One region of the Mesorhizobium sp. P2_C7 genome, then DNA from elsewhere that is predicted to be linked to it. Evidence: riboswitches for the same ligand, from Rfam matches in the RefSeq annotation. Region 1 holds a riboswitch; the other holds the start of a gene.
The links. A riboswitch is a leader RNA that binds a small molecule or an ion and turns the genes downstream of it on or off. The one in region 1 is predicted to bind thiamine pyrophosphate.
Positions count from the first base shown of each region.

Region 1 (8,542 bases):
GCGATCAGCTTTGCCGCCGTTCCGCCCGGCGCGCCGCAGCTGCCGAGTGTGATCGACAGCCTCGCCCAACCCGGCAACTAAAGCAGATCGGCCGGTCCGCTGGACGAAGCAAGAGACAATGCCCATTTATGGGGAGATCCAACTTGCTTTTTGCGCAATTCCAGACGGAAAACCGCTACGCATTTTTCCTGGAATTGCTTTTTGAGGAGACGTGATATGGCGACTTCGACCGAACGCGCAGTGCTTGCCGGCGGCTGTTTCTGGGGCATGCAGGATTTGATACGGCGCTATCCCGGCGTCATCTCCACCCGTGTCGGCTACAGCGGTGGCGATGTGCCCAATGCCACCTACCGCAACCATGGCACCCATGCCGAGGCCATCGAGATCAATTTCGATCCGGCCGTCATCAGCTATCGCACACTGCTGGAGCGCTTTTTCCAGATCCACGATCCGACGACCCGTAACCGGCAGGGCAACGATGTCGGAATGAGCTATCGCTCGGCGATCTATTACACGAGCGATGAACAGAAGCTCATCGCCGAAGACACCATCGCCGATGTCGACGCCTCTGGCCTGTGGCCGGGCAAGGTCGTCACCGAGGTCGCACCGGTTGGCCCCTTCTGGGAAGCCGAGCCTGAACATCAGGACTATCTGGAGAAATACCCCAACGGCTACACCTGCCACTTCGTCAGACCGGGCTGGAAGCTGCCGGTTCGCGAGAAGGCGGTTTCGTAGGGTCTGCAGCGCCGGTTCTGCCAGGCATGCCGCTTGACGAGGTCGTCGAGCGGCATCGTTGCATTCCAAACGCCTTTTCAGTCAGCTTGCCGCGTTGGTGAAGCCGTCCAGCTTTTCACCAATGTCCGAAAGTGCCCTTCTAACGATTGTTTCGACCATGTCTTGCCGATCGGGATCGAGCATACGAAGACCCCGCTGGATCGCATCACGCCAACTGGTGCCACGGTTCCATGCTTCGGCAAACACCGCGGCGAGGTCGTCTTGCCTGCGGGCAGTTTTCATCGCCTCGACAAGCAAGCTTGCCTGAAGAACGTCCTTTTCCCGCTTTGCGGCACCGTTTGCGTTCTTTTGGCGCAGGGAGGCAACAATCAGTTTGTGGACAGCATATCGCTCGGGCGAGGGGACCAGCACCGGGACTCCGGAACGATGCAGCAAGACGGTTCGTACGGGTTCGCGGATCAGAAAATCCAGGAATCGCAAAGGCTGCGCCGATGCGCCGCCCAGAGACGGCATCGCGCTCGCGTGGTCAGCGTAGTCGTCGCTGCCCCGATTTGGGGTCTGGAATTCGACCTTATACCGGGAAGCGTTTTCGAACTGTGTGGTGCGACCGGCATCCGTTCGGTGTGGAATTTCGCGAAACGAAGGATCGATATCGCGCAGCACATCCATGATCGGCGGCAGACTGTCGTTGACTTCGACGGAAACCGAGTGAAATTGAGCAAAGTCGGCATCGCCTGTTTGCAGCGCCACCCCCGGCAGCCTTACGCCCAGATATCCGGCGTAGGTTTGGAACGCGACGGTGCCGACCAGTACGCCTCGCAGGCGGAAAAACCCGGCCTTGCCAAGGGCTTCAACGATATCACCGGTAAATTTCTCCGGCTCCATCAACCCAGCCTCGCGGACAAGCGTCGATACAAGCTTGCGACGGCTCTTCAGGTCGCTTTTGATTTCCCTGAAGGCGGCGACGCGTTTTGCGATCTCGGGATCGTCGGCCGGGCCGACATATCGTCTTGTTGTCTTCGGCCGAGTCTCCTCAAAATACCAGTAGTCGCGGCCTTTTACGGGGACTCGCACGAAATTGCCCGCGGTCGAGAAGTCGGTTTGGAACGACGCGTCCAGGCTTCGTTGCACGAGTTCAGCGAACAAGGTGCGATAAGCGATGTCGATCGATTTCATCGTGCGTTCGACCAATGTCTCTAGGTTATAAGAAATTTGCGGTTCCCTTATAGCTGCGCGCTTTTGCTCCGCATTTCAAGCGAGTTATAAGAAAATTGCGAAAATCTTATAACTGTCGGACTGGCGCCACGCTCATACGCCACGGAGCAATCCATTGCGGCGGGGAACGGGCTGCGGCGGGTTATCAAGCCTGCTGTGTCGGATAGAGGGTCAGGATATTGACATTGACCCTTGGCGGCTGCGAGACCGCGTAGAGCATGGCGGCGGCGATGTCCTTGCTCTCCAGTTGCTCCATGTCGCCCAACCTTTGCTCGACAGCCAGCCGAACATCGTCGCGCATATTGGCGGTGAACTCAGTCCTGACCGCGCCCGGCTCGATCACAGTGACGCGGATGCCGTCCTTGCCGATTTCGCGGCGCAGTGATTCGGCGATGGCGCTGGCCGCATGCTTGGTGCCGGAATAGACCACAGATGGGTGGATGTAGCGGCCGGTGCCCGACGAAACGATGACGATGTGGCCTGATCCCTGCCGTTTCATTGACGGCAGCGCCGCATTGATCGTGTAGAGCAGACCCAGAATGTTGAGGTCGACCATCTCCCGGTATTCGCGGGTGGTGGTGTTCTGGAAGGGTGCGGCGACGCCGACACCGGCAACATTGAACAGCAGGTCCAGCCGGCCATGGCTTTCCAGCACGCGCCGGACCATGGCTGTGGCCTGCGCCTCGTCGGTGATGTCGGTCTCGATGGCCAAGGCCTCACCGCCGTTGTCGCGGATGCGTGCGGCCAGGTCGTCGAGGCGCTGCCGACGTCGCGCCGCGATGGCGACGACAGCACCTTGCTCCGCCAGCGCCAGCGCGGTTGCCGCGCCAATGCCCGAGGAGGCGCCGGTCACCAAGGCGATTTTTCTGTTGAGTTTCTGCATCTTCGTTGCTCCTGTTCAGAGGGAGATTCAGGTGTGTTCGATGCCGATGATCGCAGCCGTCCGAGGCGTGTCCTTAAGCTAGGCAGCAGACGCCCTATCGAAAATGCGATAGGATACCATCATACTCATTGGAGAATCTGGCATAATGCGAGGTAGTGACTATGCCGAGCTGAAAGCCTTTGCCGCTGTCGTGGCACATGGCAGATTCGCCCGTGCCGCTGAAGATCTGCGGATTTCAGCGTCGACGCTCAGCCAGACGATCCGTCAGCTCGAAACGCGGCTTGGCCTGCGCCTGCTCAACCGCACGACCCGCAGCCTCTCCTTGACCGAAGCCGGCGCGCGCCTGCATGCGCGCTTCGCGCCGGCTATGGCCGAGATGGAGGCGGCGGTCGGCGATGCGACCGCCTTGCGCGACACGCCGGCCGGCGTCTTGCGCGTCCATATGCCCAGCGTTGCCGCCGCCACCTATCTGGAGCCGGTGCTTGGCCGTTTTCATGAAGCATGGCCGGACATCGTGCTCGATGTGACGATCGACGATGCCGCCGTCGATATCGTCGAGGCCGGCTATGATGTCAGCGCCAGGCTTGGCGAATTTCTCGAATCCGACATGGTCGCGGTGGCGCTTGGCGGCACGCAGCGCCAACTCGCCGTGGCCTCGCCGGACTACCTCGCCCGCTACGGATCGCCGTCGGCACCGGCCGATCTGCTCCAGCACCGCTGCATCAATTGGCGCCGGCCGGGCAGTGCCGGGCCCTACGCATGGGAATTCGCCAGAGGCGGCGAATGGTTCTCGGTCGTGGTCAATGGTCCGCTTGTCGTCTCCAGCCGCGACATGGCGATTGCCGCCGCCGTGCAGGGCGTCGGCATCGCCTTTTGGGCTGAAGACCTCGTGCGCCCGTTGATCGATGCCGGCAAGCTGGTGTCGCTGCTGGATGATTGGTGCGCGGCCTTTCCCGGTTGGTTCCTCTGCTATCAGAAGCAGCGTCATACAGCACCAACCGTACGGGCCTTCGTCGATTTCCTGCGCCATGCGCATACCGGGCGCCAGACAACGCCTGTTGGTTGAAAGTTTGTCGCTCGACGGTCCGGTTTCGCAGGCCTGGCGCAATGCTTTTGGAGGAGCACACCAAAAAAACGGCTTTCGCTTCAACTCGAATGGTGCTTTAACCCGCGCATCCACAGGGGTGCTCCGTACGGTCGGGGCTGAGACGGGGGCGGCAAGCCCACAGACCCTAGAAGCTGATCTGGGTAATACCAGCGGAGCGAGGCGGGCGATGTTTTCAGGCGCACAGATTTCCCTATATCCCATGGCCGACGATTTCGTCGGCGTCATCCTTGGCGCGCTGGATGGACTCGACCCCTACCGCGATCGGCTCAGGATCGAGACCGACGACATCTCGACCTTGCTGGTCGGGCCGCCAGAAGTGCTGTTTCCGGCGATGCGAGACCTGTTCGTGGCGGCGGCACGGAGCGGCAAACATTGCGTGTTGTCAGCCACCATCTCGCGCGGCTGCCCTGGCGAGCCGGATGATCCGATCTGCCGTTCCGATGCGCTTGGTGGGCCTGTCGGCCCCCTCGGCCCGCGCAAGGATGCGGCAATCGCCGCGGTGCGTGGCGCGGCTTTGACCGGCCAGCCGGCGGCAGCGCAGTTCTCGCTCTATGTGATGGGCACCGACGACCACATGGAAGAGATCTACGGCTGCATCGATTTTCTCAAGCAGTCCGGCGTCTATGAGCGCTCGAAGCATTTCTGCACCAAATTGCGCGGGGATGCCGGCGCGATCTTTTCGGCGCTGGACGAAGCCTTCTGCCGCTTCGGGCCAGGCGCCGGCCACGTAACCCTCGACGTCACGGTCTCGGCGAACAGCCCGTCGGCCAGCTGAGCGGCCGCATTCGCGGCCCCGTCAAAGGTTATGCCCGTGGTCTCATCATCAGCCGCTTCGAGCCCGATCGCGAGCCTTCTTGTCAAGGCAGCACCGGCCATGATTTCGGTCGGGTTGCTGCTGCTGGCTTGGGAGCTCTATGCCACTTATTCCGGCATCAAGTCGACTACACTGCCGGCGCCTTCGCGTGTGTTCGAGCAGGCGATGCTCAATCGCGAAGCGCTGGTCGACAATGCCATTCCGACCATCCGGGCCACGCTGATCGGCTTTGCCTTTTCGCTCAGCGCGGCCTTTGCGCTGTCGATGCTGGTCGACTTCTTCCGGCCGCTGCGGCGTGCGCTGTTTCCCGTCTTCATTGTCAGCCAGACCTTGCCGCTGGTGGCGATCGCGCCGCTGGTGGTGCTGTGGTTCGGCTTCGGGTTGATGCCCAAGATCATGCTGGTGGCGCTGGTCACCTTCTTTCCGATGCTGGTGGCGCTGGTGCAGGGCTACGAGGCGACGGAGGCCGAGATCGGGCAGATGCTGCGCGCCATGGGGGCAGGGCGCTGGCGCGTCTTCTTGTTGGCGCGACTGCCCTCGGCGCTGCCCTATTTCTTCGCCGGCCTGAGGATCTCCATCACCTATGCCGTGGTCGGCGCCATCTTCGCCGAATATGCCGGTGCCGCGAAGGGGCTGGGCATCTACATGCTCAACGCCAAGAACAATTTCCGCCCCGATCTGGTGCTGGCCGCCGTCGGTGTCAGCGCCGCGCTCACGCTCACTCTGTTTGGGCTGACGGTGCTCCTGCAGCGCCTTGCCATGCCCTGGGAACGGGCCGCCGGCCAGCACCCCGCCGGGACGGGGCCGTGGCGATGAGCCGGCTCGAACTGCGGCATGTGCGCAAGGCATTTGGCCGGCTCGACGTGCTCGCCGACATTTCGCTCAGCGTCGGTGCCGGTGAATTCGTCTCCATGCTCGGGCCGTCGGGCGCTGGCAAGTCGACGCTGTTCCAGCTTCTGACCGGCGCGCAGCACGGCGAGGGCGAGATGTTCTTCGACGGCACGCCGCTCGACGACCACGGCAGGCATTTCGCCTTTATGCCGCAGCGTGACGCGCTGATGCCGTGGCGACGCATCCTCGACAACACGACGCTTGGGCTCGAAGTGCAAGGCATCAGGCGCAAGGCGGCGCGGGCGCGCGTTGCGCCGCTGTTTGCCGAGTTCGGGCTTGCCGGCTTCGAACGCCATTTTCCGGCGCAGCTTTCGGGCGGCATGCGCCAGCGCGCGGCGCTGTTGCGCACCGTGGTGCAGGAGCGCGACATGCTTTTGCTCGATGAACCGTTCGGCGCGCTCGATGCACTGACCCGCACCGCCATGCAGCGCTGGCTCGAGCAGATGTGGCGGCGCCATCGCTGGACGGCACTGTTGATCACCCACGATGTGCGCGAAGCCGTCTTCCTGTCCGACCGCATCTATGTGCTGTCGGCGCGTCCGGCCAGCATCGTCCGCGAAATCAAGGTGCCGCTGCCGCGCCCGCGCAGCCTTGGCGGCGCTGACGCGTTGCAGACAAGCGCAATCGAGGCCGAGATACTCGACATCCTGCTCAACCCCGAGCCCAACCCGCACTCATCCAAAGGACACGACCATGACTGACTTGACGCGCCGGCAGGCCTTGTTGCTCACCCTTGTCTCCGGTCTTCCGCTGGTGGCCGGAGCTGGCCGTGCCCAAGCACAATCGGCTGCGCAAAAGGTCACCGTCGCCCTCGACTGGACGGTCAACACCAACCACATCGGGCTGTTCGTCGCCCGCGACAAAGGGTTCTATTCCGAAGTCGGGCTCGAGGTCGACATCCTTCCCTACAGCGATACCGGTGCCGGCACCCTGGTCGCCAACCGCGTCGCCGATTTCGGCATCAACGGCACCATCAGCCTGTTCACCCAGAAAACCGCCGGAGCCGACCTGAAGGGCGTCTATGCCGTCGTGCAATCCGAAACCGGCCGGCTGGTGTTCAACGCGGCACGCAGCGAGATCAAAAGCCCGAGGAACCTTGACGGCCTGACCTATGGCGGCTTCGGCAGCGCCTGGGAAAACGCCTTGATCGGCACCATCATCCGCCACGATGGCGGTAAGGGCAATTTCGAGACGGTGACACTCGGCACTTCAGCCTATGAAGCGCTGGCCAACGGTTCGGTCGATTTCACGCTGGAGGTCTCGACCTGGGAAGGTGTCGAAGCCGGGTTGAAAGGCGTCAAGCAGCGCAGCTTCGTCTACGCCGACTATGGCGTGCCTGATGAGCACACGACCCTGATCTCCTCGAGCGAGGCCTATCTCCAGGCAAACCCCAAACCTGCGGCCGCCTTCGTCCAAGCGACGCGGCGCGGCTACCAATTCGCCGTCGACCATCCCGATGCGGCTGCCGCACTTCTGATCGCCGCCAATAAGGACACATTGACAAATCCGGCGCTGATCGAAGCCTCGCTGAAGGCACTGATCGATGGCCACTATTTGCGCGGGGACAATGGCGTAATCGGCACGATGGATCCGACCAAGATGCACGCGATTGGCGACTACCTCTTCGCTGCGGGCATTCTGCGCGATGCCGATGGCAAAGTTCTGACGCAACGCCCTGAATTCGCGGAGTACTTCAGCAACTCAACTCTGGGGTAGGGAGCCTATCTGATTCTCGAAACTTCGAAGGACTCGCGTGGCGTGGCAGCTTCCCGTCAAACGCGCACGCATTGGCAGATTCCAGCTAATTCCTCGCGATCTCATAGAGCAGAGTGGTTATGCCGCCCGGGTTCACCCTGCAGCGACAAAGCGGCTGCGTAGAGTTTCGCCACGCGACAGGTGGCTCCGGTTTCCCGCGACATGACATGGTTGAGCACGGCCAATTGTGCACGCAGCGCCTCGGCGGCTTTGCTGTCTGGAGCCGAAGACAGCAGAGACGCGTATCTTTGCCTGAGGCGGAGACATCCTGCTCGTGTTTCGCACGATCGTTGAAGGCGTTCGCGGGCGTCCGGAGACACATAAGCGCTTTACTGCCGATCTGATCTTCTTGATTAACCGTACGGCAATGGTTGCGTGCAAAGGTCGGCCCGAGGGATAACCGGGTGCTTGGCCTTGCTCATGTCAAAAAGTGAAACCCTTTCGCGCGTCAACGACGAAGGGATTTTGTCCGCAGCCCGAAAGCGGGAAATCCTCGTCGACTTGCGGGAAGGCTTCTTTCGGCTCTGCGCGCTGGCTTTCGCGGGGTTGTTTGTCTACCGCGGCATATATCACCTCATGCTCGACCCCACCCGTATCAATATAGCGCTGGTGGCGACTTCAGAGATCCTAACCTTTACCTGGCTGCTTCTGTCGCGGCGGCCGCAGGTTCGCGACTGGAACCCGCTCACGGTGATCGTCTCCGTGATTGCCAGCTTCGGTGTCGGCTTCATCACCTTCGAGCCGGGCGTTGCCATCATCCCGGTCTATGTCGCCGCGCCGCTGCAAGCCCTGGCGTTGAGTTTCGTGATCTGGGGCAAGGCATCGCTGGGGCGTTCGTTCGCCATTCTGCCGGGCAATCGCGGCGTGATGACCGGGGGTGCCTACCGCCTGGTGCGACACCCGATCTATGCCGGCTATCTGGTCGGCCATGTCCTGTTCCTGCTGTCGGCCTTTTCCTTCTACAATCTCGCCGTCTACGCCGTCATCACGTTCTTCCAGGTGCATCGCATCCTGCGCGAAGAGGCGCTGCTTGCCGCCACGCCGGAATATCGGGACTATATGAAGCGCGTCCGCTACAGGCTGTACCACGGGATCGTCTGACAACAAGTGTGGACGGAGGCAGCTACACCGCGAGTTGCGC
Region 1 covers NZ_JBFUDW010000003.1:177,027-185,568, forward strand. The annotation lists gene AC1D2G_RS08625 (glycosyltransferase family 39 protein) at 1-81, shown strand, start outside; gene msrA (peptide-methionine (S)-S-oxide reductase MsrA) at 217-735, shown strand; gene AC1D2G_RS08635 (nucleotidyltransferase family protein) at 817-1,911, opposite strand; gene AC1D2G_RS08640 (SDR family oxidoreductase) at 2,096-2,833, opposite strand; gene AC1D2G_RS08645 (LysR family transcriptional regulator) at 2,979-3,899, shown strand; TPP riboswitch at 4,004-4,117, shown strand; gene AC1D2G_RS08650 (YkoF family thiamine/hydroxymethylpyrimidine-binding protein) at 4,108-4,716, shown strand; gene AC1D2G_RS08655 (ABC transporter permease) at 4,816-5,571, shown strand; gene AC1D2G_RS08660 (ABC transporter ATP-binding protein) at 5,568-6,347, shown strand; gene AC1D2G_RS08665 (ABC transporter substrate-binding protein) at 6,340-7,362, shown strand; gene AC1D2G_RS08670 (methyltransferase family protein) at 7,867-8,502, shown strand.

Region 2 (8,542 bases), on a different contig from region 1:
GCCGCGCCAGCACGCGCGCCAGCAAGAGCCGCGCCCGTTCGCCACCGGAAAGCTCGCGCACCGGCGTGCGTGCCTGCTCGGCCTTGAACAGGAAATCCTTCATGTAGGAGACGACATGGCGCTGCTCGCCATTGATGACGAGGTTCTCGCCGCGTCCGTCGGTGAGATATTGCGCCAGCGTCTCCTGTGGATCGACCGCTTCGCGCTTCTGGTCGAGCGTGGCGATCTCCAGATTGGTGCCGAGCCGTACCGACCCGGCGTCGGGCTTCAACTCACCGGTCAGCATCTTCAGCAGCGTCGTCTTGCCGGCGCCGTTCGGCCCGACGAGGCCGACGCGATCGCCGCGCTGGATGCGGGTCGAGAATCCCTTGACCACGGTGAGGTCGCCGAAGCTCTTCTCGATGTTTTTCGCCTCGATCACCAGCTTGCCGGATTCGGCGGCGTCGCTCGCCACCATGGTTGCCGAGCCTTCGGCGCCGCGATGGCCACGAAAGCGCTGGCGCATGGTCTGCAATTCGCCAAGGCGGCGCATGTTGCGCTTGCGCCGCGCCGTCACGCCGTAGCGCAGCCAGTGCTCCTCGCGCACGATCTGGCGGCCGAGCTTGTGCTGTTCGCGCTCTTCCTCTTCCAGCACGAGGTCGCGCCATTCCTCGAAATGGCCAAACCCCTTGTCCAGCCTGCGGGTCTGGCCGCGGTCGAGCCAGACGGTGGCGCGCGATACGCGCTCGAGGAAGCGGCGGTCGTGGGAGATGACGACGAGCGCCGAGGAGGTGCGGACGAGCTCCTCTTCCAGCCATTCGATCACCGAGAGATCGAGATGATTGGTCGGCTCATCAAGCAGGAGAATATCGGGCTCCGGCGCCATGACGCGGGCGAGTGCCGCGCGCCTTGCCTCACCGCCGGAAAGATCGTTTGGCCGCTCCTCGCCCGACAGGCCGAGATGCTCCATCAGATAGCTGGCGCGATATGGATCGTCGGCAGGCCCGAGTCCTGCTTCGACATAGGCGCGCACCGTCGCAAAACCCTCCATGTCGGGCATCTGCGGCAAATAGCGGATTGTCGCCGAAGGCTGGCGGAATACCTCGCCGTCCTGTGGCTCGATCAGGCCGGCGGCGATCTTCAGCAGCGTCGACTTGCCAGAGCCGTTGCGTCCGACCAGCGCGATCTTGTCGCCGGCAGAAGCGGTCAAGGCGGCGCCATCGAGCAGCGGCGTGCCACCGAAGGTCAGTTTTATCCCGTCGAGATTGAGAAGGGGCGGGGCCATGTCAGCTTTCAGGTAGTGGATAAGGGTGGGCGAGCAACAGCGCGCGGCCCTGGCCGAGTGTGATTTCGAGGCGGCCCTTGACCTCGTTGGAGATGGTCAATGACGACCCGAACGCCACCTTGACGCGGTCGAGCGGCCATTTGGCGCCGGCAACGGTCAGGCCGGAAAGATCGGAAAAGCCGAGCACAGAAAACAACGTGCCGTCGGCATAGTCGAAGCCAGCTTTGGCGTGCAGCAGCGGGACGCCTTCTTGCGCGCCACTGGTCAAAAGTATCGCTGTTCCGGCTTCGGCCAGCCGCAGGGCAAGTGCCAGATGCAGGAAGGCGTGGTCGGCGCGCTTGCCGCCGAATGCGCCGGCGAGCACCAGGCTGGTCGCGCCGCGCTCCAATGCGGCGGCGACCGCCAGTTCGCCATCGGTCTGGTCCTTCTCCGTCGGAAAGGTCCGGCGGGGCACGGCGGCGAGGTCATCCGGCAGGTTGGCCGGCACGGAATCGAAATCACCCACCCACAGTTCCGGGACAAGGCCCAGCAGACGCGCATGGCCGATGCCGGCGTCGGCGGCGATAACGCGGGAGCCTTCGACCTGGTGGTCGAGCCGCGGCGTGCGGACGAGATCGCCGCCAAGCAGGATGGTGAAAGTGCTCATATCGTGTGGCCCTTACCAGCCCGGCACGGGAAACGGAAGGCCGGCAAACTGCCACTTGCGTGAGGGATCGGCCCGGCCTATGTCTCGAAACGCTCTAACGGGGTGCCGGACGCGATCTTCGCGGACCGGCTGAGAGGCAATCTCGCCAACCCGCTGAACCTGATCCGGTTTGTACCGGCGGAGGGATTAGACGTTTCGGACAGTCCGGCGCCTCAATTCCTTTCAATTCGAACGAAGGAGGCGCCGATGCGCACGCTTTTCTACTCCCTTGCCTCAGCTATGGTTGTGGCCCTGTCCGGACCTGCCTTGGCCAAGGACAAGCTCACCGTCTACACCTATGAGAGTTTCACCGCCGACTGGGGTCCAGGTCCCGTGGTGAAGAAGGAATTCGAGGCCGAATGCGGCTGCGATGTCGAGTTCGTCTCCGTCGCCGATGGCGTCGCACTGCTCAACCGCGTCAGGCTGGAAGGGGTATCGACCAAGGCCGACATCGTGCTCGGCCTCGACACCAATCTCACCGCCGATGCTAAGGCCACGGGCCTGTTTGCACCGCATGGCGCGGTGTCCGACGTCAATGTGCCGGGCGGCTGGAGCGACGATACTTTCGTGCCTTTCGACTATGGCTATTTCGCCGTCGTCTATGACACTGAAAAGCTGAAGAGCCCGCCGAAGAGCCTGAAGGACCTGGTCGAAGGCAGCGCCGACGACAAGATCGTCATCCAGGATCCGCGCACCTCGACCCCGGGTCTCGGCCTGCTGTTGTGGGTCAAGTCGGTCTATGGCGACAAGGCGCCGGAAGCCTGGGCCAAGCTCAAGTCGAAAGTGCTGACCGTGACGCCGGGCTGGAGCGAGGCCTATGGCCTGTTCACCAAGGGCGAGGCGCCGATGGTGCTGTCCTACACCACCTCGCCGGCCTATCACATGGTCGCCGAGAACACCGAGCGCTACCAGGCAGCGTCGTTCGAAGAGGGCGAATATCTGCAGATCGAGGTTGCCGGCATCACCACGACTGGGGCGAAAAACCCGCTTGCGGAAAAGTTCCTGGCCTTCATGACCGGGCCGAAATTCCAGGATGCCATCCCCGAGACCAACTGGATGTTCCCGGCCGGCAAGACCGACAAGCCGCTCAACCCGGCCTTCGACAAATTGGTCAAGCCGACCAAGACCTTGCTGTTCAGCCCCGAGGAGGTCGCCGCCAACCGCAAGGCCTGGGTCGATGAATGGCTGGCGGCGATGAGCAAGTAGGATTCAAGCTTCGCCATATGTTTGTGCCAAGTCACCCCCCTCTGGCCTGCCGGCCATCTCCCCCGCAAGGAGGGAGATCGGCAGCTCTGTCGCCTCGCTCATTCCTGCCATTTTGGAAATTGGCCTGGGTGGCGAAACGAGCAATCTCCCCCCTCGCGGGGGAGATGTCCGGTAGGACAGAGGGGGGTGGGCGGGAACTAGACCTTAGCCAAGCATTTCAATCAATTGACACCCATAACAGTGTTGGGTAGCGCGACATGCCCAAGCGCCATCCAGCTGACCCCCGCATCACAGCCGGCATCATCGCGCTCGCCGCCATCGCGCTGCTGATCGGCGGCGCGTTTGCCGGGTTGCTTTTCGAAGGCGCTCACGACTTCTCCGGCGCCTGGGCAGCCTTCGATCCTTATCTGCTGCGCGTCGTTCGCTTCACGCTCTGGCAAGCGGCGCTCTCGACGCTGCTTTCGGTCGGGCCGGCGCTGTTGGTGGCGCGCGCGCTGTCGCGGCATCCGCGCTTCCCTGGCCGCGCCTTCATCCTGCAGCTGTTCGCCGTACCATTGGCGCTGCCGGCCATCGTCGCGGCACTCGGCATTCTCGCTCTCTATGGCCGTGCCAGCTATTTCGCCGGCGTGTTCGCGGTAATCGGCGGTGGGAGTTGGCCGGGCATCTATGGCCTGTCGGGCATCCTCGTCGCGCATGTCTTCTTCAACCTGCCGCTCAGCGTGCGGCTGTTCCTCGAGGCATTGCAGACCATTCCCGCCGATCAGTGGCGGTTGGCCAGCCAGCTCGGCATGGGCGCGCGGCCGGCGTTCCGGCTGATCGAATGGCCAACGCTGCGCGCGGCGTTGCCGGGTGTCGCCGGGCTTGTGTTCATGCTCTGCATCACATCCTTCACGATCGTGCTGACGCTCGGCGGCGGGCCGGCCGCGACGACGCTCGAGGTCGGCATCTACCAGGCGCTGCGCTTCGATTTCGATCCCGCGCGGGCCGTCACGCTGACCTTGCTGCAGATCGCCTTGACGTTTGTCGTCGTGCTGGCGCTGACGCGGCTTGGCGCCAATGTGGTCGGCGACACCAACCTGCCGGTGGCGCCGCGCCGCTACCTCTCCGTCAATGGGACCGAGACCTTGCTGAACGTCGTGCTCATCGTGCTGGCGTTGCTGTTTGTCGTCGGACCGATGGCGGCCACGGTGATGGCCGGGCTTGGCGCCGATCTCGGCCGGCTGGCCGGCGAGGCCGTCGTGCGGCAGGCGACGCTGACCAGCGCGGTGCTCGCCTTCCTGTCGGCACTGCTTTCCGTGACGCTGTCGCTGGCGCTGACCATGGCGCGCCGGGCGCTGGCGCTGAACCGCCGCTCCGGCACAAAGACGATGCTCGAACATGCCGCCGATACCGGCGCCGGTTTTGTCCTCGTCGTGCCGCCGATCGTCGTCGGCGCCGGCTGGTTCCTGTTGCTGCGCCATGTCGGCGATGTCTTTGCCATCGCCCCGGTCATGGTCGTCACCGTCAACGCGGTGATGGCAATGCCGTTCGCGCTGCGCGCTGTCCGTCCCGCCTATGATGCGGCGAGCGAGCGTCACGAACGGATCTGTGCGCAGCTCGGAATCACCGGCTGGAACCGGTTGATGCTGGTCGACTGGCCGTCGCTGCGGCGGCCGCTCGCCACCGCCTTTGCTTTCGCCATGGCGCTGTCGCTCGGCGATCTCGGCGTCATCGCGCTGTTCGGCAGTGATTCCGTGCAAACCTTGCCTTACCTTCTGTTGGCGCGCATGGGCAGCTACCGCACGCAGGACGCTGCCGGCCTCGCGCTGCTGCTCGGCCTCGTCTGCCTCGCGTTGATCATGGCGGCGCACTGGCTGGGAACGGAGAAGGACCGGGATGCCTGACGGGGTGGCCATCAGGACTGCAAAGGGCGCCCCGGTGCGGCTGGACCAGGTGTCGTTCAGCTATGGCGAGGCGCCGCTCGTTTTCGATGTCGATTTCGCCGCGGCGAAAATCACCGCCATCATGGGGCCTAGCGGTTCTGGCAAGTCGACGCTGCTCAACCTGGTGGCGGGGTTCGAGACGCCGCGGTCGGGCCGCGTGCTGATCGGCGGGGCCGATGTCAGCGCTGAGCCACCGTCCGCGCGGCCCGTGTCGATGGTGTTCCAGGAAAACAATCTCTTTGCCCATCTCTCAGTGGAGCAAAATGTCGGGCTTGGCCGCTCGCCATCCTTGCTGCTGACCGACACGGACCGCGCCGCGATCGCCGAGGCGCTCGAACGCACCGGCCTTGCCGGCAAGGAAAAGCGCCTGCCGCGCGAACTCTCCGGCGGTGAGCGCCAGCGCGTCGCCCTGGCCCGGGTCCTGGTGCGCGACCGGCCAGTGCTCCTGCTCGACGAACCCTTCGCCTCGCTCGGACCGGCGCTGCGCGACGACATGCTGGATCTGGTCGCCGCGGTGCATGCCCAACGAGGCATGACGGTGCTGTTCGTCACCCACCAGCCGGAGGATGCCCGCCGAATCGGCGAGCACGTGGTGTTTCTGGACAATGGCGTTGTCGCGGCAACCGGCAAGGCGGACGAATTCTTCACCGGGGCTGGCCCGGAAGTGTTCCGGCGCTATATCGGCACGGGTGCCGGGGATGCCGTATCACGAGATGTTGCCCGGAAGCGGACATAATTTACGGTCAAACCGGCTCCAGGCGATGCGGCGCTTGCTTGCCATGGCTGGAGGAGTGTGGCTAGGTCCGCCCTACTGGTCCGGCACAGGCCGTGATTTGCCTGCAGCATCCGCCGCTCGCCCCCGAGGGGACGCGCGACGGATGCTGCAGCAGTTTGAGATAGCGCATGACATTTTCCGAAGATCGCCCCCGATTTTCGTGGTCATGCGCCGGGACCCGAAAGGAAGCCGTTCTGGCGATCGGCGTTGACAAACTACGAATGAATCCGCTGGCGCGCTTTCTCACGCTGGCCGGCTTTGCCGTGGCGCTGGCGAGCTGTCAGATGTTCACGCCTCCCGAGGTTCAGGAATCCGGCTTCCAGCCTTCCGACAGGCCGATCACTGTCGACAATGTCGCTGCCAACAGCAAGCTCGCCGAACTGGCCAAGGCGCAGCATCCGCGCATCCTGGCCACCTATGGCGGCGAGTATTCCGATCCCAAGCTCGAGCGCATGGTCGCCAAGGTGGTCGGCAATCTGACCGTCGTGTCGGCCAATCCGACGCAGACCTATCGCATCACCATTTTGAATTCGCCCAACGTCAATGCCTTCGCGTTGCCGGGCGGTTATCTCTACATCACGCGCGGTCTGCTGGCGCTGGCCAATGATTCGGCCGAGCTCGCCGCGGTCATCGCGCATGAGATGGGCCACGTCACCGCCAACCATGGCTTGCAGCGCCAGCAGCTGGAAGCCGAGGAAGGCCTGGCGACCAAGGTGGTTTCGGATGTGCTCGGCGACAGCCCGACCGCCAAGGCGGCCTTGATCCGCGGCAAGCTCAGACTGGCGCAATTCTCGCGCAACCAGGAACTGGAGGCCGACGCCATCGGCATCAAGTCGATCGGCGAAGCCGGCTACGATCCTTTCGCCGCCGGCCGCTTCCTGCAGTCGATGTCGGCCTATACCGATTTCCGCTCGATCAGCGGCGCCACCGACGCCAGCCTCGACTTCCTGGCCACCCACCCCAACACGCCGCAGCGCATCGATCTGGCGCAGCGCCATGCCCGCCAGTTCGGCGCGCCCGGCTTCGGCACGCGCGACCGCGATTCGTTCCTCGCCGGCATAGACGGCCTGCTCTATGGCGACACGCCCGAGGAAGGCTATGTGCGCGGCGAAACCTTCCTGCATCCGGGCCTCGGCGTGTCTTTCTCGGTGCCTCAAGGCTTCATCATCGACAATTCGGCGGCGGCGGTGACGGCAACAGGGCCTGGTGACATGGCGATCCGCTTCGACGGTGTTTCGATCGACAAGAACCGGGCGCTCACCGACTATATCCGCAGCGGCTGGGTGGCTGGGCTGGACGACAGCACCGTCAAGCAGGAAACGATCAACGGCAACGAGGCGGCGACCGCGCATGCCGGTGCCGAAGGCTGGCAGTTCGATATCGCCGTGATCCGCGCCGGCGGCCAAGTCTACCGGCTGCTGACCGCGGCGCCGTCGGCCAGCACGTCGCTGGATGCGGTGGCGCGTTCGGTGAGCGGATCGTTCCGTATCCTCAGTGCCGCGGAAAAGGCGGCGCTGAAGCCGCTGCATATCCGCGTCGTCACCGTTCAGCCCGGCCAGACGATGGGTTCGCTTTCCGCCCAGATGGTTGGTGTCGATCGCAAGCTCGACCTGTTCCGCGTGCTGAATGCGCTGTCGCCAGGTGCCGCAGTCTCGGCCGGCGACAAGGTCAAGATCGTCACCGACAAGTAAGACGCCTGCCGCGGGTCAGGCGGCAGTCGCCAGAAATTCCGGATTCTGCTTCACCAGCGCCACCTTGAGCTTTTCCATGGCGCGCGCCTCGATCTGGCGGACGCGTTCCTTGGAGATGCCAAGCGTCTCGCCAAGCGCTTCCAGCGTTGCACCTTCGTCGCTCAACCGGCGTTCCTCGATGATCCGGAGCTCGCGGGCGTTGAGGGCGGCGAGCGCCGCTTTTAACCACACGGAGCGGCGCTCGACATCGATCGTGTCGCCGACGACCTCGTCGGGCAGAGGATCGTCCGAGACGAGGAAATCCATGCGCTCGTTCGAACCCCCGTCATCGGCAACCGGCATGTTGAGCGAGGAGTCGGGCGCCGACAGTCGCGAATCCATCATCGCCACGTCGGCCTCGGAGACGCCGAGCGCCTGCGATACCTCGCGATAGAGCGTTGCGTTGGACAGCGGTTCGGTGCCGTTGGCCAGCCGCGCGCGCAAGCGGCGCAGGTTGAAGAAAAGTGCCTTCTGCGCCGAGCTGGTGCCGCCGCGCACGATCGACCAGTTGCGCAGGATGTAGTCCTGCATCGAGGCGCGGATCCACCACGTCGCGTAAGTCGAAAACCGCACCTCGCGTTCAGGCTCGAAGCGGGCGGCCGCTTCAAGCAGGCCGACATGCCCTTCCTGGATCAGATCGCCGAGCGGCAGACCGTAGTGGCGGAATTTGGAAGCCATGGAAATGACCAGCCGCATATGCGCAACGGTGATGCTGTGCAGCGCGTTCTGGTCGTTGTCTTGTTTCCAGAGCAATGCGAGCCGGTGCTCTTCTTCACGTTCGAGGTAGGGAGCCCTCATTGCCGCGCGGACCATGATCCGTCCTGCAGTGTCTTCCATCATGAGGCGCTCCCTGGCTCAGGCGATGCGGATGACTTTGCAAACTTGGCAGGGCGCCCGGGTTGAAATCGCAGCGTCGTGCCCTAGAAATCCAGAACGTGCCATGCAGGAAAATGGTTCCGT
Region 2 covers NZ_JBFUDW010000013.1:1,844-10,385, forward strand. The annotation lists gene AC1D2G_RS24330 (ABC-F family ATP-binding cassette domain-containing protein) at 1-1,264, opposite strand, end outside; gene AC1D2G_RS24335 (thiamine diphosphokinase) at 1,266-1,910, opposite strand; TPP riboswitch at 1,999-2,113, shown strand; gene thiB (thiamine ABC transporter substrate binding subunit) at 2,157-3,155, shown strand; gene thiP (thiamine/thiamine pyrophosphate ABC transporter permease) at 3,413-5,038, shown strand; gene thiQ (thiamine ABC transporter ATP-binding protein) at 5,031-5,813, shown strand; gene AC1D2G_RS24355 (M48 family metalloprotease) at 6,074-7,543, shown strand; gene AC1D2G_RS24360 (RNA polymerase factor sigma-32) at 7,559-8,422, opposite strand.
Region 2: another riboswitch for thiamine pyrophosphate. It lies ahead of thiB (thiamine ABC transporter substrate binding subunit); the one in region 1 lies ahead of AC1D2G_RS08650 (YkoF family thiamine/hydroxymethylpyrimidine-binding protein).